2 regions of the Paenibacillus sp. FSL H8-0457 genome follow, and region 1 is predicted to be linked to the other one. Evidence: a T-box and tRNA genes for the amino acid it is inferred to sense, from the RefSeq annotation. Region 1 holds a T-box; the other holds one or more tRNA genes.
What was found. A T-box is a leader RNA that pairs with one kind of tRNA and senses whether it is charged. The one in region 1 lies ahead of trpS (tryptophan--tRNA ligase), so its partner is inferred to be a tRNA-Trp.

Region 1 (4,350 bases):
GTCGCGGTTAGTTTATCGCAGGTCATTGTCGCGTTCTCGGACAGCACCATGATGGCTAACGGAATCCAGACGATGGTGATCATGCCGACATCGCTGCTGGCGGGGTGTGTATTCCCGCTCTCCGTGATGCCCGAAGCGATTCAGCGAATCGCCGATTTCCTGCCGCAGTATTGGCTGCTCGATACGTTCGGCAAGCTTCAGCAGGGAAGCGGCCTGACCGACGTGATTCTGAACGTGGCGATTCTGCTGGCTTTTGCCTTGGCCTTATCGCTGATTGCAACCTACAAGTTCGCAAGAAATAGAGATACGCAGAGCTATATTTAAATTTAATGGCAGGGTCTCCTTGTACTGCACATAGGATGACCGGCTATAAGCGATCAGGGGCTTGCTTGAACAGCAAGGCTCCTTTTTTTTCATTAGTCTAAAACCCGTTATTCCGGCGAAAAATCTATTGGAAAAAATGAACAAAGCTATTTCATCTGGAGTTACTCCATGGTTTACAATGAGTTCAAGATACAGGATCTGGTTGAAACGTTGAACGATCGGGGGATGGTAAATGTTAGGTAAAGCGCGAAGTGCCTTGCGGCAAGCCTTTCGCTTCACTGCTACCGGACTGACTCTAGGGGAGAAATGGCGTCTGGCTCTTCCTGGTCCGATCCTGTCAGTCGGGGGAGTGCTCATCCACAATGTGTTCTTGAAGTATTACACGGATATCATCGGTCTCATATGACCTGGTGGTCGATACCGAGCGTTCCAATTACGGTTACAATAGGGAGATGATGTCAAGGGGCGACAGCGACATGGCAGGCATCTCAATAAACAAGTCGGGAATCAGAAGAACCATGGGTTATAGTGAGGCAGGACAGACTAAAGCGGTGTAGACGCTTATGTACAACATAAAAAGGCCAGCCGACAAAAATAAGCAGGGCGTCCCTTGTTCTGATTCCCGATAAGGATCAGTAATTAAGGGGACGCCCTCTCGGTTCTTTCAGAACGTGACCAATCCCATCGCTTTCTTGGCGGCAAGCAGTGTCGGGACTGCGGTTTCGGAAGCCCGCTGCGCTCCGTCCATCAAAATGCGATCAAGCTCGGAGGAATTCACGATTTCATGGAACCTCTCCTGGATCGGTTGAAGTTTCTCGATGACCACTTCGGCTAATTCCTTCTTGAACGTACCGTATCCTTGGCCTTCATACCGTTTCTCGATGACGGAGATGGCTTCCTCGGAGAATACGGAATAAATCTCGATCAGATTGCTGACCGCCGGCTTCTGCTCCCAGTCATGCCGGACCTGGCCATCGGAGTCGGTAACGGCCCTGGAGAACTTCTTGCGGATATCCTCCGGCGTATCCATCATGTGGACGCAGCTGTTCTTATTCGGGTTGCTTTTGCTCATCTTCTTGGACGGATCGTCAAGCCCCATGACGCGGGAGCCAATATCCTGAATGATCGGCTCAGGCACCGCAAACGTGCGGCCATACCGGTTGTTGAAGCGCTCGGCCACATCGCGGGTCAGCTCCAGATGCTGCTTCTGGTCGTCGCCGACAGGCACGTGCGTTGCCTGGTAGAGCAGCACATCGGCAGCCATCAGGACCGGATACGTAAACAACGCGGAGCTTACGGTATCCTTTCCGTCCGATTTCTCCTTGAATTGGGTCATGCGTTTTAATTCACCAAAATGCGCCTGCGTCTCCAGCAACCACCCGAGCTCTACATGCGCGGGGACCTGCGATTGCAGAAAGATCGTCGCTTTCTCGGGGTCAATGCCCGACGCAATGTACAGCGCGGCAATGTCGCGCGTGCGCTGGTGCAGCTCCATGGGATCCTGATAGACCGTGATCGCATGCAGATCCGGCACGAAGAAATAGGACTCATACTCATGCTGCAGCTTCACATATTGACGGAGGGCACCTCCATATCCGCCAATATTCAAATCTCCGCTCGGCTTGATGCCTGACAATAATCGTTGCATAATAACCACCTCCTAATTTGTTTGCGAACAACACAAAAACACCTCATCCCTCTATGGGACGAAGTGTAACTTTCGCGGTACCACCCAAATTCGACTGTACGGTCGCTCTTTAGCATGACGCGGAAATGGGGAAACGCACCATTTTCCCTGCCATATCTCCCAAAGTAACGGTGGAGAGCCGTCAAGGCCTACTGCTCCGGCAGAGATCGGAGGTTCGGGTTGAAGCGAGAAGATCCATTCACTTATTCCGGAGTACCGGGCCTCGCACCAATCGCCGGTTCGCTTGGACCTCAAGAGATAAGCTACTATTTCTTCTCATAGCCGTGTGGTATGTTGTTCTTAAATTCATCTGTGCAGCTCTGTTCGAATGTGAATAGAGAACAAGATGATTTGATGAGTATCATCACACAGATGTTAGGTGAATGTCAAGAGGGATCGGGGGGTCAGGATGAGCGATAAGGACAGAGCGATTCTTGGGGACGGATTATCCATACTGTCACAGTGCAGAATGCTAACAGGGGATATTTGGCAGGCTCATTACGGAGCGGCCGCGATCGCGGGTTATTTTTTTGTAAAGGCAAACCATTTGCCCGGGAAGGTCGAGGAGGCCGTTACGGCGGAGAACCAAAGGATGATCGCCAAGTATTTGCAGTCGGGAACGGTGACAGGGGAAAGCTTGAGTGTGAAAAGTGCCGAATCAAGGATTCTTGCGGCCCTTGACGATACGATTGATGGGCTGCACTGGGTCGGGCACAATGTGATCTATGCCGCAATAAGCCTGGCTGCACTCCACGAGCTTGGAGGCGGTCTACGGCATGAAGCAGCCGATATCGCGGAATTAATAGCCTCTTTCACGAAGACGATTCCGGGAAGGTCCTGGATCGGATATTCTGCTGCCGAGGTCAAACGGTTGACCCTGGATGAACTTGACGGGATATCGGAAATAACGGACGGCGATCAGCTGTCGGCCTTAATTTTAAACGAGCTGGCCTCTTATTCGGTGATCTACCGCGCAGAAGCCCATCATGACTTGATGGGGCATATGCTGACGTACTCGCATGCCTTAAACATCTTGTACGATCTTGGCCATCATGATTATTTCCACAGAGGCTTGCCGGGTCTGCTCAAAATCGTGAAGGTGCTCCGTGCCAGCAGCCAGCTGGATCCTGCAGAGCCGATCCGAATCGTGTCTCCGGTGGATCGGCTGCCACTCGTTGGGGCTCCAAGATCGGCTTGGCTGCCGCACCAGCCGGAGTACTGGGCGGGTATCGACGGGGCTGTCATCGATTGGGACTTCGGCCATCTGTTCAAATTTCCGTTCAGTTTCTACCATCATTGGAACCGTGTTTCGGAGGCTCCGGCGAAGGCTATGGAGAATTTTCGATATATCATCCATCCGGTGCAGACGATCATTTTTCCTGAAGAGAGGTAACCTTTTTTATTTAGATCGGCACTTAAGGGATAGAGACACCGAGAGGGAGGTGAAGTGAGCGTGATCCAGTGGATTGAGGAAGCCCGGAGGGGCAGTGCCGAAGCTCAGGAAAGCTTGGTCCGGCATTTTACCGGCATGGCGCTGGCCGTGGCCTACGATAAGCTGCAGGATTCCCATTTGGCGGAGGACGCCGTGCAGGAGGCCTTTACAGAGGCCTTTGCGAATCTGCATAAGCTGCAGGATCCCCGGCGTTTCCCCGGATGGTTCAAAGTGATCGTGGAACGGCAGTGTTACAGAGACTTGCGCCGCAAGCAATTGCAGACGTTTCCGCTGCATGAGATAGAATTGCCGATGGGAGATCAGCGAAGCTTGGAGTCGGTCGTGGAAAAGAGAGAGCTGATCGGTCAGCTGCATGCCACGATCGCGGACTTGCCATCGGGCATGAGGATTGCGGTCCAGCTCTATTATTTTCAAGGCTACAACCTGCGTGAGATCTCGCAATATTTGGACATTTCTTTGCCGGCTTTGAAGAAGCGACTTTTTGATGCCCGGCGGAAGCTGAAGAACACGCTGCACGTAGCCGACTTTGTATCGGTGTTCACCGATCTGTATGAGGGAGGAAAACGCATGCTGCATATCGTTAACGGGGATTCGGTAGGGGATAAGCTGAAGCAAGGGAACATTCAAGGAGATATCCTGGTGTGGAGGGAGCTTTATTCGTTTGGTCCGGTTTATACGAAGATGGACGAGCCGGATCATCGGAGAACAAGAGCTCAGTATTTGGAGCAAACGCTGGGGATTCCACAGAAGGAATATATCGGGACCTGCGAGTCGCAGGAGAGGAAGCTCCAGGATTTTCGAAAATATGACGAAGTTGTGCTCTGGTTTGAGCATGACCTGTTTGACCAGACCATGCTGGCCTACTTGCTGCATTGGTTTAAGGAAC
Region 2 (4,350 bases), 720 kb from region 1:
AGCTGCTCATCCACCTTCAGTTGCTTCTCAGCATCCACTGGACTTGTGTATGCTGCGTTGTTAGGGCGGTATGGTGCGCGAAGCACATCAGCTTCAGCTTCCATTTGCATGATTTTTTCTTCCATGCGGTGGAAGCCCATCGAAGCACTGCCGCTTTCAATGGTATGCAGGCTGCTCACTTGAGACATTTGCTTCTTCGCTTTCGCCATTTGAGCGCGAGCTACAAGCTCATTGCGCTTGTTGCGCATTTTGTAGAACTCGTCTTTCATTTCATGCAGCTGAGCAACAAGCTCTTTCGCTTGAGCCTCGGATTGCAGGTGCAGTTCCACGTACTCGGTTTCTTTTTGATCGAAATAGATCTTTTCTTCAAGCAGCTTGCGAGCCACTTCTTCTTGACCGTTTTTCAGAGCCAATTCCGCCTGAGCTTCACGTTGTGCCGCCATCTTCACAGCCTCATCGACGCGCTGCTTCATGCGACGCTCATTTGCCATTTGCTTCGCAACCGTTACCTCTGCTTCATGAATTTCTGCCTCCATGTCGCGCAGGTACTGGTTCAGCATTACGATCGGATCCTCCACTTTATCCAGCAGCTCGTTCACCGATGCTTTCGTCATATCCTTAATTCTTTTAAATACTCCCATGTTATTTATCTCCCTTCTCATAGTTCGAAAGTTTTTTCTTCAATTCTTCGATTTCTTTTTGCATGGCTTTTCTTTCAATATCCTTCATCATCGCATCCAGATCGGAATCGGTGGACGCGTTCGTTCTTGTGCCGTTGGGACGGTCATATTTGGGACCAAAGCTTCCATGCTCATTAGGATTAGGGTAGCCTTGATGACGTCCATAAGCGTCATTGTAGCTGTTGTAGCCTGGCCCCGGGCCCGGATGGTCGTTGTAACGGTATCCGCCGCCATGTCTTCCTTGCGGTCCGTACGGATCGTGATAATACGGCTCTTTAGGAACGACGAGGGTTGCAATCAGATAGATCAACAGCGTTGTACCGCCTGTGAAAAAGATACTGACTACAAATATGATTCTAAGTAGGGTAGATTCGACTCCGAAATGATCGGATATACCGCCGATCAACCCTGTGAACATCTTGTCTCGGGTGGAACGGTACAATCTTGTCATGGTTACTCCTTTCCGCTGTTATTCAGCTTTTGCTTCAAGCGGGCAAGTTCCTTTTCCAATACCGTGGAGACGGATTCTCCAGCCTGATCCATGTATTCCTGCCCCATGCGGCGTAAATCGCGAAGGCTTCTGGCTTCCAGTTCCCAGTCGCTGATACGGTCCTCGAGGCGATTGAACATCTTCGGTACATCATGACCCCCGCCATAGGATCCCGTACGTTCATTCATTTTTTGCTGAAGACGAAGGGTTTCCACTCGGGCAACATAATACTGGCGTTTGCTGTAGACCGTCTGATATTCCATCCGCAGCTCACCGAGCTGCTCCTCGATTTCTTTCAACGACTCCAGGCTTGAGGATAACAGGCCTTGATACTGTTCAATCTTTTCCTCATAAATCAGCTTCTCCTGCAATGCCAGCTTGGCAAGATGCTCTTCGCCGGCCTTCAAGGCAAGCAGTGCCTGCTCTTCGCGTTTAAATCGCATGGTTTCCGCTTGATCCACCTGCTGTTTCAGCTGTCTGGAATGTACTTGGCATTGCTGCTGCAGCTTCTCGGCCTCAGCAATGTCCTGTCTGGTTGAATGTAGGAACTGGTCAATCAATCGAACCGGATCCTGGCTCTGCTCGAGCTTTTCATTCAATGTTGCTACGGTTATGTCTCTTATCCGCCGGAAAACACTCATATCGGCTTAGCCCTCCTCATCTATCATGATCTGATCTGTTGTTTATGCAGGTTATATAATGTAGTGGTTCCTTATCAATAACGGGGTCTTCCATTCTTCAATCGGGACACTCCGTAGATGATTAAGATGACACCAAGGATCGGACCGATCAGCCAAGACAGTTTACCCATCAACCAGATGATCCCGATACCGAGAATGATCCATCCCATCAAGGTATTGCCTCTTCGAATTCCGTAATATCCCAAAGCAACCATCAGTATCGGAATTAGAAGACTGAACAACCATCCAAGCAGAGGACCGAATACTCCCAGAAGAACCAAGATCCCTAAACCAATCAACAGGATACTCATTCCATTGCCTTTTGAATTCCTCATTTATACACCGCCTTTCTGTTGTTTGATCGTTGTTTCATTTGTTCAACCTTATGACTCTATTCTAGGTAATTTCGAGTTTGACTAAAACGGCCTGTGGACGGTTTTTGGACCTAGACCTAAGGCGGGGCTTCCTATAGACCTACGTCCAACCCCTGCACTGGTCTGCAGTTTTTGCGTTACATCCGTGAACGAACACACTCCTGTTACCGTATCACTTATTGAAGGAACATCGATCTACAGGAGAACGACTTCAGCAGCTGCGATTGGGAGTGGACTTGTCGTGTGGATGCATCGATGGAGAGACAACAAAAAAAGGAATGCAGACGTTGATCGTCTACATTCCTTTTGATTGATGCCGGTGAAGGGACTCGAACCCCCACGGTTTCCCTCACGATTTTGAGTCGCGCGCGTCTGCCAATTCCGCCACACCGGCTTACACAATGGCGTGCCCTAAGAGATTCGAACTCCTGACCTTTTGATTCGTAGTCAAACGCTCTATCCAGCTGAGCTAAGGGCACATATGTTTGTTATGGAGGCGCCACCCAGATTCGAACTGGGGATAAAGCTTTTGCAGAGCTGTGCCTTACCACTTGGCTATGGCGCCAGAAATAAAAATGGAGCGGACGACGGGAATCGAACCCGCGACCCTCGCCTTGGCAAGGCGATGCTCTACCGCTGAGCCACGTCCGCAAACATAAAATCAATGGCTGGGGATATAGGATTCGAACCTATGCATGACGGAGTCAAAGTCCGTTGCCTTACCGCTTGGCTAATCCCCAATATGATTTTGTAATATGGGGCGATCGAGGGGAATTGAACCCCCGAGTGCCGGAGCCACAATCCGGTGCGTTAACCACTTCGCCACGACCGCCATATTGTACTATAAATTGATTCGATTGGCAGGGGCAGCAGGAATTGAACCCACACTAACGGTTTTGGAGACCGCTGTTCTACCTTTAAACTATGCCCCTAAAAACTGGTGGAGGATGATGGATTCGAACCACCGAACTCGAAGAGAGCAGATTTACAGTCTGCCGTGTTTAGCCACTTCACTAATCCTCCAGAATGGTGCCGGCGAGAGGACTTGAACCCCCAACCTACTGATTACAAGTCAGTTGCTCTACCAATTGAGCTACACCGGCGTATAAAATTATAAAAGGTACATGGTGGCTCGGGACGGAATCGAACCGCCGACACGAGGATTTTCAGTCCTCTGCTCTACCGACTGAGCTACCGAGCCATAGAGCTCATTTCGGACTTTGACGAATCCCATATCGGATACGCATCTCATCCCAAAGTCATCTATGAAACTTGTAAAAATGGCGGAACTGACGGGATTCGAACCCGCGATCTCCTGCGTGACAGGCAGGCATGTTAGGCCTCTACACCACAGTTCCACGAGGCACTATCGCTATTGCGATATAAATTGGTTGCGGGGGCAGGATTTGAACCTACGACCTTCGGGTTATGAGCCCGACGAGCTACCGAACTGCTCCACCCCGCGTCATTAAAAGGGTTGCTGCAATGGTGAAAAATCATGGTGGAGGCTGAGGGGATCGAACCCCCGACCCTCTGCTTGTAAGGCAGATGCTCTCCCAGCTGAGCTAAGCCTCCGTAACAAAGCGACTTTTATCATACCAAAATCTGATATAAGAAGCAAGTGTTTTTTAAGAAAGGATTCTCATCCTCTGATGCATTAAAGAAAGTGGTGACCCGTAGGGGATTCGAACCCCTGTTACCTCCGTGAAAGGGAGGTGTCTTAACCCCTTGACCAACGGGCCTTGCTTAAAATAATAGTGGCGGAGAGAGAGGGATTCGAACCCTCGAGACGCTTTTGGCGCCTACACGATTTCCAATCGTGCTCCTTCGGCCAACTCGGACACCTCTCCATAAATGGCTCCCCGAACAGGACTCGAACCTGTGACAACTCGATTAACAGTCGAGTGCTCTACCAACTGAGCTATCAGGGAACAATATTCAATTCAAGTGATTGATCACCTGAAAACTAGATACGAAACGATATTTGCAGCACATTAGACTCCGTAGCATTCACCCGATGTGGTATCGGGGTCCCCAGAAAGTATTCGGCGTTGCTCCAAAGCTTCGCTTCACTTTTTGGGGTATTTTTTGGATAAGCCCTCGACCGATTAGTATTGGTCAGCTCC

Region 2: it has a tRNA-Trp gene. The T-box ahead of trpS (tryptophan--tRNA ligase) is inferred to sense a tRNA for this amino acid. The anticodon was not compared.

The regions. Positions count from the first base shown of each region.
Region 1 is NZ_CP150293.1:6,899,320-6,903,669, reverse strand. Features, by position in the region: gene MHI43_RS31140 (ABC transporter permease) at 1-324, shown strand, start outside; gene MHI43_RS31135 (hypothetical protein) at 557-730, shown strand; gene trpS (tryptophan--tRNA ligase) at 989-1,972, opposite strand; T-box leader at 2,024-2,300, opposite strand; gene MHI43_RS31125 (hypothetical protein) at 2,421-3,404, shown strand; gene MHI43_RS31120 (sigma-70 family RNA polymerase sigma factor) at 3,465-4,350, shown strand, end outside.
Region 2 is NZ_CP150293.1:6,179,791-6,184,140, forward strand. Features, by position in the region: gene MHI43_RS27820 (PspA/IM30 family protein) at 1-641, opposite strand, end outside; gene MHI43_RS27825 (PspC domain-containing protein) at 643-1,131, opposite strand; gene MHI43_RS27830 (PspA/IM30 family protein) at 1,134-1,811, opposite strand; gene MHI43_RS27835 (hypothetical protein) at 1,886-2,185, opposite strand; tRNA gene MHI43_RS27840 (tRNA-Leu) at 2,539-2,618, opposite strand; tRNA gene MHI43_RS27845 (tRNA-Arg) at 2,627-2,703, opposite strand; tRNA gene MHI43_RS27850 (tRNA-Cys) at 2,716-2,789, opposite strand; tRNA gene MHI43_RS27855 (tRNA-Gly) at 2,801-2,875, opposite strand; tRNA gene MHI43_RS27860 (tRNA-Gln) at 2,890-2,964, opposite strand; tRNA gene MHI43_RS27865 (tRNA-His) at 2,981-3,056, opposite strand; tRNA gene MHI43_RS27870 (tRNA-Trp) at 3,083-3,156, opposite strand; tRNA gene MHI43_RS27875 (tRNA-Tyr) at 3,163-3,247, opposite strand; tRNA gene MHI43_RS27880 (tRNA-Thr) at 3,252-3,327, opposite strand; tRNA gene MHI43_RS27885 (tRNA-Phe) at 3,350-3,425, opposite strand; tRNA gene MHI43_RS27890 (tRNA-Asp) at 3,506-3,582, opposite strand; tRNA gene MHI43_RS27895 (tRNA-Met) at 3,613-3,689, opposite strand; tRNA gene MHI43_RS27900 (tRNA-Val) at 3,724-3,799, opposite strand; tRNA gene MHI43_RS27905 (tRNA-Glu) at 3,892-3,966, opposite strand; tRNA gene MHI43_RS27910 (tRNA-Ser) at 3,983-4,074, opposite strand; tRNA gene MHI43_RS27915 (tRNA-Asn) at 4,080-4,155, opposite strand; rRNA gene MHI43_RS27920 (23S ribosomal RNA) at 4,313-4,350, opposite strand, start outside.